DNA from 3 places in the Massilia sp. CCM 8734 genome. Region 3 is predicted to be linked to each of the others. Evidence: predicted binding sites of a transcription regulator. Region 3 holds the regulator's gene; each other region holds the start of a gene.
What was found. The regulator FliA, encoded in region 3, starts transcription of late flagellar genes. The targets are predictions, from matches to a motif close to CTAAAGTTTNNNNNNNNNNNGCCGNTA.
Positions count from the first base shown of each region.

Region 1: F2P46_RS26485 (flagellin) is a predicted target of FliA. The motif match lies at 1,722-1,748, and genes of this name have one in related genera.
Region 2: fliD (flagellar filament capping protein FliD) is a predicted target of FliA. The motif match lies at 2,929-2,955, and genes of this name have one in related genera.

Region 1 covers NZ_WHJI01000036.1:34,126-38,889, forward strand. Annotated here, with positions in the region: gene F2P46_RS26485 (flagellin) at 93-1,535, opposite strand; gene F2P46_RS26490 (hypothetical protein) at 1,920-2,897, shown strand; gene F2P46_RS26495 (macro domain-containing protein) at 3,319-3,786, opposite strand; gene F2P46_RS26500 (hypothetical protein) at 3,902-4,549, opposite strand; gene F2P46_RS26505 (GNAT family N-acetyltransferase) at 4,558-4,764, opposite strand, start outside.
Region 2 covers NZ_WHJI01000036.1:28,909-33,672, forward strand. Annotated here, with positions in the region: gene F2P46_RS26455 (flagellar hook-length control protein FliK) at 1-55, opposite strand, end outside; gene F2P46_RS26460 (flagellar protein FliT) at 67-399, opposite strand; gene fliS (flagellar export chaperone FliS) at 409-861, opposite strand; gene fliD (flagellar filament capping protein FliD) at 884-2,893, opposite strand; gene F2P46_RS26475 (flagellar protein FlaG) at 3,027-3,398, opposite strand; gene F2P46_RS26480 (flagellin) at 3,470-4,764, opposite strand, start outside.
Region 3 covers NZ_WHJI01000043.1:34,715-39,478, forward strand. Annotated here, with positions in the region: gene flhF (flagellar biosynthesis protein FlhF) at 207-1,535, shown strand; gene F2P46_RS29080 (MinD/ParA family protein) at 1,528-2,355, shown strand; gene F2P46_RS29085 (RNA polymerase sigma factor FliA) at 2,371-3,102, shown strand; gene F2P46_RS29090 (flagellar motor protein) at 3,084-3,830, shown strand; gene motD (flagellar motor protein MotD) at 3,833-4,591, shown strand; gene F2P46_RS29100 (hypothetical protein) at 4,726-4,764, shown strand, end outside.

The DNA.
Region 1 (4,764 bases), on a different contig from region 3:
AAGGAATTTACTGCCACAACGTACTGCTGAGATGAAATTCCCCAGCCAGCCAGGGGCCGGCCGGGGAAGCAAGGAGCTTGCTAGCTGGTCGATTAACCGCGCAGCAGGGACAACACGCCGTTCGGCAGCGAGTTAGCCTGGGCCAACATCGCGGTACCTGCCTGCTGGAGGATCTGGCCGCGCGTCAGTTTGGCTGTTTCCGAAGCGAAGTCGGTATCCTGAATCCGGCTGCGCGAAGCAGACAGGTTTTCGGACGTGGACTGCAGGTTGCTGACAGCGGTTTCGAAGCGCGACTGCAGAGCACCGAAGGAAGCGCGCTGGCTGTTGACGTTGGCCAGGGCCGAGTCCAGCACTTTCAGGGCTTGCGATGCACCCTTGGCGGTCGAGACGTCGATACCGGAGACGGTATTGAGCGAAGCGGCGGTACTGCCGGCAATCGCATTCGAACCGCTGCTGCCGACCGAGAAACCCTTGTCCGAGTTCATCGACACATAACCCATCGAGGTCGAGGTAGCGCCGGTGACAACGCTGGCGGTGGTGCCCACGGTGCCGGCCGAGTCGATTGCCGCTGCCGTGACCGTTGCTGCTGCACTATTGTTGGCCAGGGTAATGTTGTTACCAGCAGCATTGGTCAGAATCAGGCCGCTGTTGGTATCGTTCAGCTTGGCGGTGACGCCGGTTTTGGACGACACATCGTTAAAGGCGCTCACTGCCGATGCCAGGCCGGATGCATTGGTCGCTGCGCCGACGGTGAACGTCACGTTGGCGGCAGTGCTGTTGTCTGAGGTGACAGCCAGCGAATACACGCCGTTTGCAGCCAGGGTGATCGCTTCTTCCGTCTTGGCCTGGGCGGTCACGCCGGTGGTGGCGGTGGCGCCGTTGATGGTCGATGCCAGCGACTGCGCGGTATCGGAGGTGGTGACAGCGATGTTGGTCGTGGCCAGGCCTTGCAGGGCAAAGCTGCCGCCGGTGTAGGCGGTGCCGGTGGTGGCCAGGGTCGTCGGGGCCGCCGTCGATGCTTCGTTGTTACCGTAGTTATTGGTACGGAAGTTAGCGGTGGTAGCCTGGATGGTCTGGCCGGCATTTGCGCCGACCTGGAAGGTGGCGGTACCGAAGCTGCCGTCGAGCAGTTTCAGGCCGTTGAATTCCGAGGTCTGGGCAATACGGTCGGCTTCCGACAGCAGTTGGCCAACCTCAGCCTGGATCGCTTTGCGGTCACCAGCGGAGTTCGTTGCATTCGAGGACTGCACAGCCAGTTCACGTACACGCTGCAGAATGTTGCCCGTCGATTGCAGGGAACCCTCAGCCGTTTGCAACATCGACACGCCATCGTTGGCATTGCGCTTAGCCTGATCCAGGCCGCGGATCTGGGACGTGAAGCGTTCCGAAATGGCCAGGCCGGCGGCATCGTCTTTGGCGCTGTTAATACGCAGGCCGGAAGAAAGGCGCTGCAGCGAGGTCGACAGTGCGGAAGCCGAAGTGCTCAGGTTGCGTTGTGCATTCAGCGATGCGACGTTGGTGTTGATTACGCTCATGGTAATACTCCTTGCAGATACTACTTATACATGTTGGCAACTTGCCTTCGCTTTGGTCTGCCCCTTCGGTCCGGGACAATCACACCGCAGTCCTTTTTTGTAACGGGTTACCAGCCGGAAAGTTTAGTGAATTCAGGCAGGTATATTTTTTATTTCGCCCCTCAAGCACAGCGCCATCGCGGCGCTTGACGGCAAGCGGCGCCAGAACTTGAGGGTAAAAAAAGCGAAATTTCGGGATTTTTTGGGACCGTGGCGCTGGCTGCGCATGGCCTCAAGCATGTGTTTTTGATAAAACGTGATGGCCGCACAAGGCGACAAGCAAGGGAGACGCTGTAGTATCCTGCTCATATTGCCCAAAAACATTGATTATTTCGGAATACTTACATGGATGACAGCGACACCACACCCGAGCAGGAAGCTGCGCGCATCAACGTCTTTGCCCACATGGCGCTCGGGATCGGGGTGATGTTGCCGCTGGTGGCGGCGCTGAACCGGATTGGCGACATCCATCTTGCCGGGCGCTTCCTCGGCGCCAGCGCGCTCGGGGTGTTGATTTTGCTGGGGCTGCTGAAATTGATCCTGAAAGACCATGCGCCGGTCGGCGTGGCCTGGGCCAAGCTGGGAATCGGGATCGTGCTGGTCGTGTTGGGGATCCGGCAAATCAACAGCGCCGAGCGCGACCTGCACGCCATCAAGCAGGCGGCGCGCCAGGTGGTCGCCACCATGAACGAGAAGGAAGACCCCGGGCCGGCGGCGGCGCCCGCCACCAGTGAGGAGGCGCGCCAGATCGTGGCGGTCGTGAACGGCGTCAACGCCTTGCTCAAACGGCAGATGGCGCAAACCGATTTATTGAATAAAGAGTTCGAAAAAGTCGACATGGGCGATACGCTCACGCCGTCGAGCCTGACGACGCGCACGGGGATCGACGGGTCGCGCCGCAAGCTGGTGCGTTTTGGCGAGCTGGTCGGACAGCGCGACCGCCTGCTCGCCGATTCGGCCGCCGAGGGGCGGCAGTTTTTGCTGACGGCAAAAGTGCCGGAGCACTATCGGGCTCCCGCATTGGCCAACGCCACCAAGGTGGCTAAACAGACCCTCGGCCTGAGTGCGGAATTGTCCGCGGTGCAAAAGGAATTCATCAAGCAGATGAGCACCATGCTCGACTTTTCCCAAGCGCAGCTTGGCAGGACGGTGATGCAGAAAGGCGACTTGATGTTTGCCGGCGAGCGTGAGCTTGCCACCTACCGCAGACTGGCGGTGGCGATCGACAAGACCGGCGCGCGCGAAGAAGCCATCGTCGCCAGATTCAATGCTCATGTTCAACAACTGAAAGACAATGCCAACAATAAATTCAAGACTCTCTGAAGCCCGCGCTTCACGCCAACACCGGGGTCTCAACACCGGGGTCTGGTCTCAACACCGGGGTCTGACCTCTGACTTGAAACATTGTGGCATCAAGCAAACCTCCTTGGCCGCGCGTGTGTGCGCGTCGCCTTGTCGGCTTGTCGAAACCGCCGTTACTGTGAGTTCAACACCACAAACTGTGAAATGTTTCGAATCAGAGGTCAGACCCCGAATTACGGCCGATCCACTCATCAAGGGGACGAGCGTCGCGCGCTACACCGGGGTCAGAGCTTTAATGTGAAACATTGTGACATCGGGAGCGGCGCGGTGCACGCCAACCCGCGCGCTGCCGCTATGCGTGGGGCGAGACAAGCATGGCTGTCAGTTCCACGCTACAAATTGTGAAATGTTTCGAATTAAAGCTCTGACCCCGGTTGTTGGATCAGCCCCTTGCGTCGGCAACAAACTCCACCAACGTATGATCCTCGCCCGCCAGTTCCTCTTCAATGAGGGGAACGATACGTGCCCAGTCGCCTCCGGCCAGACCGGCGCCGATCTTCGGATGGCCGATCCGCTTGCCCTTGAACCTGGCTTTGACCGCCTTCATCACGCCGGCGATGGCCGCATAATCGGCTTTGTTGCCTTCGCCGCGCCAGTGACATTGCGTGTAGCCGTTGACGACAATGAAGCTCCGCCCGTCCCGATGGATTTCCGCGACAGAGATCGTCCCGAGTTTCGCCATGTCGCCTTTGGCGCTCGCCTGGTCGGCCGCAAACGCTTCCGGAAAGAGCCGTTTGATCGACAGCGCAATGCCCTTGCCCATCTGGCACTGGCAATTGCAGCCGTGGACGATGACGTCGAAGGCGCCGTCGAGAGCAAGCTGGAGGAGGTCGCCGGTAAGTGTCTTCATTGTTTTTCACGTCATCATTGATCAGGCCGCGTTTGCGCAGCGGGTCGTCGATTGTACGCGAATAGCAAACGAGAAATGTTTCGAGTTAAAGCTCTGACCCCGGTTGAAAAACGTTTCAGCGGCGGAAGAAGTCGTCGATCAGGGGCCGCTTGGCCGCTTTGATGGTCAGTTCGCCCGCCATGCCGGCGAACACCATGCACTCGCCCGGCGTGTCGCGGTTGATCACGCCCGTGCCTTGCGACACCGCCGTGTTGGCGCCAATCCGGCAGCGGCCGATGATGGCGCTGTTGGGATACAGAATCACGCCATCGCCCAACACCGGGGCCACGCCGTGGTTCTTGCCGACTGTGCAATTTTGGTACAGCACCAGGTAGTTGCCATACGTCGCCTTGGCCAGCACGATCCCCACCGAGTGCCCGATAAAAAACACGTCCGGCATGGCGATCTCGTAAAACAGGTCGATGCCGTTGAGCGCCTTGTTGAGCAGGAACAGGCGCGTCGCTACGCCCAGCGCTTCTTCGCCACGGTCTGCACGCCAGATCGTATTCGACAAAAAGTACAAATACTGGCAGTACTGGCTTGAATTGAAGTGATTGAATTGCCCTTGCGGCCACATTTTCACCTTGTCGATGCAGGCCTGCAGGCGCGTCATGGCCGCGTCCCAATGGCGCGCGATGATGCCTTGCAGCACGGCCGGGTCCATGCCCGGAAAAAACGTGCCCACCTGCTGGCAGGTGTACGGGATCAGGTGTTCGTGCGCCATGGCGCGCCTTATCCCGGCGCCTGGTAGCGCATGTAGACCAGCGCCGGCGCATCCTCGCCGGCCGCCGGGTCTTCGGTCCAGGTGACTTGCCCGCCGGCGCTGCTGCTGGCCAGCGGTACGCGCTTGACTTCACTAAAGCCTGCCTTCCGGTAAAACGCCACCGCCGGGTTGTCGGAGCGCACCCGCACCCAGGCATCGGGCAGGCCCAGGCCCAC
Region 2 (4,764 bases), on a different contig from region 3:
GGCGGCCCGGGTCGACTCTGCCGACCTGCCCCGGTCCATCGGTACGCGCCAGCATCGCGAGGACGACTAGACGCCGCCGTAGGCGTTATTCAGGCGGCGCGATGTGCCGCTGCTGTTGATCATGTGCGACAGCTGCGCCATCCAAGGCGTGGTCAGGTCGCGGATGGTGCGGTCGCAGGCCAGCAATTGCTTGATGATCGCCACTTTCTTGACCCGGCTGGCGCCGTCGAGCAAGATCTGCTGGTCGTTGGCCTGCAAGGCGCTGGCGTGCGCGCCGACCCGTTTTTCGAGCAGGCTCAGTTCATCCCACTCGCCGCTTTCGGCCGCGGCCACCATCTGTTCGGACAGGGCCAGCATGGCTTCATAGGTGGACAGCACGTCGTCATTGGTCATGGTCATGGACATCATTCAGGCGCTCACAAGGTTGGAGGTGCGGTTGGGCGCCATCTCGGACGCGGGCGTGACGGCAGGGGCGGCGCCGATGGCGTTCCAGGTTTCGCGCAGCTCGGTCAGCAAGCCCTGGATTTCCACCATGATCTCGATATCGTTTTTCAGGTTCGCCGCCAGCAGGCGCGCGCTCATATATTCGTACAGCGCATCGAGGTTTTCGGCGATCTGGCCGCCGGCGGTTTTGTCGAGGCTGGCGCGCAAGCCATTGTCGATGATCTGGATGGCTTTCGAGATCGCTTTGCCTTTTTCCGGAATGTTGCCCGACTTCATGTGCATCAGGCCGGTGAGCACCGCCACCAGTGCGCCGTCGAACAGCATGACGATCAGCTTGTGCGGGGAGGCCGCCACCACACTCGTTTCCAGGCCGACTTTGGCGTAGCTGCTTGCGCCCCTGTTGGGAGATCCAAACATAATTAATGTCCTCTTTCTGTCGCTATCGGATGGTGCTGAGGGAGGCGAGCTGCTGCGCCAGGAAGGTGCTCGTCGAACTCATGCCCGAGAGCGTCACGTCGAGCGAAGAATACTGCTTGCGTAAATCTTTTTCGGTCTGGGTCAGGCGAATGTTCAGGGCCGCGCGCTGCTTGGCGATATCGGCCAGGCTGGCGTTGATGCCGGCGTTCTTGCCGGAAATGGTGCCCTTGCTGTTGAGATAACTGTCGATCAGCTCGGTGAACTGGGCGCCGGCGCCTTTCGAGATATTCACGGTGCCGCGCTCGCCGATGGCGCCGCCGGTGATCTGGATCTGGATCCCGGAAGCGGTCGAGCCGGCGTTGCCGGTCAGGTTCTGGCCGCTGCCGGTGGCGGTGGCGCCGCCGATGGTGCCGGCCACGTCGAGCCCGTCGACCAGGGTCGGTGTGCCCAGCAGGCCGGCGGCGGCGTTGCCGCTGATGCCCACTTTCGAGGTCGAGCCGTATTTGTTCGAGGTGATCGTGAAGATCCCGTTTTCCTGCTTGACCAGCACCCCGGTGCCGCTGGTGGCGCTGGCGCCCGTCGCACCGACCGCGCCGTTGATGATCGACTGCACGTGGCTGGCCAGGCTGGCCGCCGTGTAGTTACCGGCCAGCAGGGTGGCGGTCGAGGTCACGCCGTTGATGGTCAGCGACAACTGGTCGTTGACATCCTTGGTGATGCTGGTGCCGGCGGCGGTGCTGCCGGTGGCGCTGCCTTGGGTTGCCAGTTGGCTGATCAGCACGCTCTTGGTGCCGACCGTGCTGTTGGTGGTGGAGCCGACAAAGCTGACCAGGCTGTCCGTGGTCGAGCCGACCGTACTGAGCAGCTTGGAAACGCCTTCCAGGTCGGCATCCAGCGCTTTTTGCAGCTTGCCGCTGTCGAGCTTGAGGGAACCGTCGGCCTGGAACGATACGCCCAGCTGGCTCATGCTGCTGATGTCGCCATCCATGCCCGGCACCGGCGTGAAGAACATCTTGCGCAGGCTCGATTGCAGGTTGCGCACGGTGGCGTCGCCCAGCAGTACGCCGGCGCCTTTGCCTTCGCTGGCCTTGGGCGCCGTGGTCAGGCCGGCGATCGTCGTGTTCAGTTCATTGTACGACTTGATGAAATTGTTGATCGCCGTTTTCGCGCCCGCACTGTCGCTGGTGATGTTGACCGTGCTGGTGCCGACCTTGAGCGCGCTGATGGTCACGCCCTGGATCGCTTCCGAGACGTTGTTGCTCTGGCTGCTGATGGCCACGCCGTTGATGGTCAGCTTGGTGTTTTGCGCCGCGCTGTTCTGGGTCATGTTCTGGGTGCCGTCGGCGGCGTAGCCGAGCAGGCTGCCGATGGCCGGGTCGCCCGAGACGCCAATGCGCATGCTCGACGTTTCGCCGGTCTGGGCCGAGGTCAGCACCAGGCGGTTGGGGCTGGCGCTGCCGTCCGAAATGATCGACGCGGTCACGCCCACATTGGCCTTGTTGATGGCGTCGCGGATGCCTTGCAGCGAATTGTTGCTCGCGTCCAGGGTCACGGTGCGCGCCGAGCGCGTGGCGTCCTGGGCGAAGGCGGCGCCGGTGTAAGCGCCGTTAGCCAGGGTGCCGCCCGTGATGCTGCCGAATTCGAACGTCAGCGTGGTGGCCGCGCCGCTGCCGATCAGCGCGGTGGTGCTGGCCTGGCCGACCGAGGTCAGGGTTTGCGCCTGCGACAGCTGGCTCACGTTGACGCTGTAGCTGCCCTTGACGGATTCCTTGCCGGCGCTGGCGGTGAGCACGCCGCTCTCGGACGAGGAGGCGCCGATGGTCTTGAACTTGGTCGGGTCGGCCAGGCCGGTGACGGCGGTCTGGAAGCCGTTCAGCGCGCCGCTGAGCGTGCCGTAGGCCGCCAGCTTGGCGGTGTACGCCTTTTCCTTGTCCTGCATGGCGACGAAAGGCCGGCTCTCCGCCATCATCAATTTATTGACGATGTCGTTGACGTCGATAGAGCCGCCTGAACTGACGGATGAAATGGCCACGAACGCCTCCTGGTAAAAGCATGAATATACTAAGTTAACGGCATCTTCTATCCATACTTTAGAGGGGTAATCCGGTGCTTGTTCGGTTTATGCCCGGATTGCGCACGATTCACGGGCTTTTTCGCCAATTCCCTCAAGCAACCTGGCTGATCAGCAAACCCTGGACTTTTTCCAGCGCCTTGCCGATTTCGAGCGCCTCCGCGCTGGGCATCTGGCGGATCACTTCCTTGGTGGTCTGGTCGATGATCTTGACCACCGTGCGCTTGCTGTCGGCATCGATCGAAAACTCGATATTGCGCGACATCGCCTGCATCGCCACATTGATCCGGTCGACCACCTTGCTCACTTCGGCCGGGTCGGGCTCGGCCGCCTCTTTGGCCGGTTCGGTCTTGCCCGTCGCGGCGCTTGGCGCCGTCTTGAGGCCGGCGGCGGCGCCGCTCTCGCCGGACGCGGCCGGGCGCGGCAATGGAGCGGCCGGCGTGTTCTCTAGTGGGCGAAGTTCCATGACCGTATTCCTTTAACGAAAATTCCCCGGCGCGCAAAAAGCGGCCGGGGAGTGCAGCGAAGCGGGGCTGGTTAGCCGCGCAGCAAGGACAACACACCGTTCGGCAGGGAGTTGGCCTGAGCCAACATCGCAGTCCCCGCCTGTTGCAGAATCTGGCCGCGGGTCAGTTTCGCGGTTTCCGAAGCAAAATCCGTATCCTGGATCCGGCTGCGCGAGGCGGACAGGTTTTCCGAGGTCGATTGCAGGTTGCTCACCGCGGTTTCGAAGCGCGACTGCAGGGCGCCGAAGGAAGCGCGCTGGCTGTTGACGTTGGCCAGGGCCGAGTCGAGGATCTTGAGCGCGTCGGCCGAGCCCTTGGCGGTCGAGACGTCGATACCGGAAACCGTGTTGAGCGTGGCGGCGACACCGGTGCCGACCGCGTTCGAACCGCTGCTGCCGATCGAGAAACCCTTGTCCGAGTTCATCGACACATAACCCATCGAGGTCGAGGTGGCGCCGGTGATAACGCTGGCGGTGGTGCCCACGGTGCCGGCGGCGTTGATCGAGGCGGCGGTAACTGATGCCGAGGCGCTGTTGTTGGCCAGGGTAATGTTATTGCCGGCGGCGTTGGTCAGGATCAGGCCATTGTTGGTATCGTTCAACTTGGCGGTGACGCCGGTCTTGGACGACACATCGTTAAAGGCGCTGACCGCCGATGCCAGGCCGGAGGCGTTGAGGGCGGCGCCGACGGTAAAGGTGACGTTGGCCGGGGTGCCGGTATTGTCGGACGTGACGGCCAGCGAATACACGCCGGCCGGGGCCAGGGTGATCGCTTCTTCGGTCTTGGCCGAGGCGGTCACGCCGGTGGTGGCGGAAGCGCCGTTAATGGTCGATGCCAGCGTTTGGGCGGTGTCTGTGGCGGCGACGGCGATGCTCGAGGTGGCCAGGCCTTGCAGGGCGAAGCTGCCGACGCTGTAGGCGGTGCCGGTGGTGGCCAGGGTGGCCGGCGCCGTGGTCGACACTTCATTGTTGCCGTAGTTATTGGTACGGAAGTTTGCGGTGGTCGCTTGAATGGTCTGGCCGGCGTTGGCGCCGACCTGGAAGGTGGCGGTGCCGAAGCTGCCGTCGAGCAGTTTCAAGCCGTTGAATTCGGAGGTCTGGGCGATCCGGTCCGCTTCCGACAGCAGCTGGCCCACTTCGGCCTGGATCGCTTTACGGTCGCCGGCGGAGTTGGTGGCGTTGGACGACTGGACTGCCAGTTCACGTACACGCTGCAGGATGTTACCGGTCGATTGCAGGGACCCTTCGGCCGTTTGCAGCATCGACACACCATCGTTGGCATTGCGCTTGGCTTGGTCCAGGCCGCGGATTTGCGACGTGAAACGTT
Region 3 (4,764 bases):
CTTGGGTTCCCGCCTGCGCGGGAAGTCGGTTCCGGCAATGCCGGGAACGACGGCGGGGAGCGGCGGTTTGCTCAGCGCGGGAACGACGCGACCGAAATGAACCCCTTTTCCCATCCTCCTCCCCAGATCGTTTCCATCCTGCATCGTCAATAATGGACCCTGTCAGTGCTCATGTGAGCACCCGGCAGGAACCCCAGGAGTTGGCGATGAATGTCAAAAAATTTACGGCTGCAACATCACGCGACGCACTGCGTAAAGTACGCGAAGCGCTCGGACCCGACGCCGTCATCCTGTCCAACCGTCCCGTCGATGGCGTGGTCGAAATCCTCGCCCTCGCCAGCGATGACGTCGCTTCGATTTCCTCGCCGGCCCCGGAGTCCGAAATGGCCCAGCCGCGCCCATCCCTGTCGATCCCGCCGGAAACCTACGCCAACCGCCGCGTCGCGCCGACCCCGGCCCCGGCCTACGCCGTCCAGCCCGAATCGTTCGACATGTCGATGATGGCCTCGCAAATGTCGTCCATGATGATGCAAGCCATGAATCAGGCCAAGGACAGCGCTGCGGCCGAAATGTCGGGCATGATGAATGAAATCCGCGCCATGCGTGGCTTGATGGAAAGCCAACTGGCCGAGATCGCCTGGGGCACCACCCAGCAGCGCGAACCGCAAAAAGCCGGGGTGCTGCGCGAGATGCTGGCCGCCGGTTTCTCGGCCAGCCTGTCGCGCTATCTGATCGAAAAACTGCCGGCCGGGAAAGACGCCGCCGAGAGCCTGCGCTGGATCAAAACCGTCCTCTCGCGCAACCTGACCACCATCTCGAACGAAGATGAAATCCTGGAAAAGGGCGGCGTGTTCGCCCTGGTCGGCCCGACCGGCGTCGGCAAGACCACCAGCACCGCCAAGCTGGCCGCGCGCTGCGTGATGCGCCACGGCCCGGAAAAACTGGCCCTGATCACTACCGACGCCTATCGTATCGGCGGTCACGAACAATTGCGCATCTACGGCAAGATCCTCGGCGTGATGGTGCACTCGGTCAAGGATGAATCGGACCTGCGCATCGCCCTCAAGGAATTGCGCAACAAGCACACCGTGCTGATCGACACCGTCGGCGTCTCCCAGCGCGACCAGAACGTGGCCGAACAGGTGGCGATGCTGTCCGAGACCGGCGCTGACGTCAAGCGCCTGCTGTGCCTGAACTCGACCTCGACCAACGAAACCCTCAATGAAGTGGTGCGCGCCTACCAGGGCAGCGGCCTGGCCGGGGCCATCATGACCAAACTCGACGAAGCCGCTTCGATCGGCAACGTGCTCGATGTCGTGATCCGCCAGAAACTGAACCTGTTCTATGTCTCGAACGGCCAGCGCGTGCCGGAAGACCTGCACCTGGCCGACCGCAACATGCTGGTCGACCGCGCCTTCCGCCTCAAGCGCGACGCCGCCGCCACCCAGTTTTCGGATGCCGAACTGCCGCTGCTGATGGCTAACACCAGCAACGCCCGCAACGACCGCAGCCTGCGCGAGGTGTCCCTTGGCTAATCATTTCGATTTCGACCAGGCCGAAGGCCTGCGCCGGATGCTGGCCGGCCCCAAGCCACGCATCGTCACCTTTCTTTCCGCCACGCCGCAAGACGACAAGGGCGCCATGCTGGTCAACCTGGGCGCGTCCCTGGCGCGCGCCGGCAACGACGTGCTCATCGTCGACGCCTGCGACCGCGAATACGGCGTGGCCCAGCGCCTCGGCGTGGCCGACCGCGCCAGCCTGTTGCAGGTGGCGCGCCAGCAGTGCGCGCTGAACCAGATCATCCACCAGGTGCCGCAAGGCTTCGGCGTGGTCAGCATGGCGCGCGCGCGCGGCGGCCCGGACGAAGCGCGCCGCCTGGCCAAGACCTTCGACGTGCTGGTCAAGCAGACCGGCATCGTCATCGTCGACGGCGAATTCGGCGACGACGACACTTTTCCGGTGCCCATCATGGACAGCGCCGAGATCGTGGTCCAGGTCTCCACCAGCGCCGCCTCGATCACCGCCGCCTACTCCCTCATCAAGCGACTTTCGCAACAGTTGGGACGCCGTCCGTTCGGAATTCTGGTCACGGGCGCATCCGAAGCGGAAGCGAAGGTGGTATACGATAATATGTCATCTGCGGCAAGTCGTTACCTTGCCGTACAGCTCACGTCGATGGGCTCGGTCCCGGCGGACGAATACCTGCACCGGGCCGCGCGCTTGGGCCGGGCCGTGGTCGATGCGTTCCCGCTGGCGGGAGCCTCGGTTGCATTTCGCCAGCTGGCGGGGCGCTTTGCCCTGTCGGCCATGCCGCAGCTCGGGCACACAGGGGGGACTTCCCATTTTGGTTCTTAAAACATACTGAGATCTATGTATACCGTCAAAGGGAAAGCGGACAAGAACCATTTACTGACCGAGCATATGCCCTTGGTGAAGCGGCTCGCCCACCACATGAAGGCCAAGCTGCCGCCCAGCGTGGAAGTCGACGACCTGGTCCAGGCCGGCATGATCGGCCTGCTCGACGCCATCAGCCGCTATGAGGAAACCCACGGCGCCCAATTCGAAACCTACGCCGTGCTGCGCATCCGCGGCGCCATGCTCGATGAACTGCGCAGCAGCGACTGGCTGCCGCGCTCGATGCGCCAGAACATGCGCAAGATCGAAACGGCGATGAGCACCTTGCAGCAAAAGCTAGGCCACCCGCCCACCGAGTCGGAAGTGGCCAAGAGCTTGAAACTCTCGCTGGCAGACTACCAGGACATGCTCACCGACGGCGGCGGCCACCAGCTGGTGTACTACGAAGATTTCCACGATAACGAGGGCGGCAACGACAGCTTCCTCGACCGCTATGCGGTGGACGACGCCGATCCGCTGCGCAGCCTGCTCGACGGCGATTTCCGCCAGGCCGTCATCGACGCCATCGACGGCTTGCCGCCGCGCGAAAAAATCCTCATGGGCCTGTACTACGAAGAAGAACTGAACCTCAAAGAGATCGGGGCCGTCATGGGTGTATCGGAATCGCGCGTGTCGCAGCTGCACACCCAGGCGGTCGCGCGCCTGCGCTCGTCCTTGAAGGAGCAGGCGTGGACCGGGCCAGCGTAGCGGGAATTTTCCTGGCCCTGGCCGGCCTGCTGGTCGGCCAGGCGCTGGAAGGCGGCAAGCTGTCGTCGCTGGTGCAGCCGGCGGCGTTTGCCATCGTCGTCATCGGCACCGTCGGCGCCGTGCTGCTGCAAAGCGAAGCGCCGACCTTCATGCGCGGCGTGCGCATGCTGCGCTGGGTGTTCTCGCCGCCGCCGAGCCAGCGCGCAGCCCTGGCGCGCGAGATCGCCGTGTGGGGCTTGCATGCGCGCCGCGACGGCCTGCTGTCGCTGGAAAAATACATGGCGGTCAACAAAGATAAATTCGTGCAGAAGGGCTTGCGCCTGGTGGTCGACGGCATCGCCCCCGACAAGCTGCGCAGCCTGATGGAGATGGAAGTGACGGCCTACGAATTCGGCGAACGCCAGGCCGTCAAGATCTGGGAGGCGGCGGCCGGCTACTCGCCCACCATCGGCATCCTGGGCGCGGTGCTGGGGCTGATCCACGTGATGGAAAACCTGAGCGATCCGGGTAAGCTCGGCAGCGGGATTGCGGTCGCTTTCGTCTCGACCGTGTACGGGGTCGGGCTGGCCAATATGTTTTTCTACCCGATCGCCAACAAACTCAAGACCATCGTCGCCGAACGGGTGACCCAGTACGAAATCCTCACCGATGTCTTTCACGATATCGCCAGCGGCGACCATTCGCGCGTGATCGAAGAACGGGTCACCTGCCTGCTCTCGCGGCCCTGACCATGGCGCGCAAAAAGTACGAAGCCGAGCACGAAAATCACGAACGCTGGCTCATTTCGTACGCCGATTTCATCACCTTGCTGTTCGCGTTTTTTGTGGTCATGTATGCCATTTCGGTCGTCAACGAGGGAAAATACAAGGTGTTTTCGGTCTCGCTGGGCGACGCCTTCGGCGGCAAGGACCAGAAGACGGCCAGTGTCGCCAGCAGCAACGTGCCGCAGCTGATCGTGCTGCCCGACCCGCTGATCAAACGGCGCGAGGAAGCCATGCGGCGCGAAAAGGAACGCCTGACCAAGCTCGCGCAAAAGCTGACCTCGACCCTGGCGCCGCTGGTGCGCGAAGGCAAGGTGCGCGTGACGCAGAACAGCCGCGGGGTGAGCGTGGAGATCAATGCCAGTGTGCTGTTCGATCCGGGCGACGCCACCCTCACGCCCGAATCGGACCAGGCCCTGCGCGCGCTGGCGGTGCTGCTCAAGGACGACCCGCACGCGGTGCAGGTGGAAGGCCACACCGATCCGACGCCGATCAGGAATGCGCTGTTCCCCTCGAACTGGGAACTGTCGGCGGTGCGCGCGAGCAGCGTGGTGCGCCTGTTCATCGACAGCGGCGTGGCGCCCGAACGCCTGACGGCCGTGGGGCATGGCGCCAACATCGCGGTCGCGTCCAACGACACGCCCGAAGGGCGCGCGCGCAACCGGCGCGTCGCGGTGACGATCTTGTCGGCGCTGCCCGATACCACCACCGAAATCCCCACCCGTTGATTCAACCGGGCTGGCGTGAAGCCTGAAACGGTGCACAATGGTCGAGAACGGCGCAGGCGGGCGACCCGGCCCCGCTTCAGGCAAGCGCCGCCGGCCGGGACCGACAAGACAAGCACAAGACAAGGAGCAAGCCGATGAAACGATCCGTGGCGGGCATGTTGATGCTCATGGCG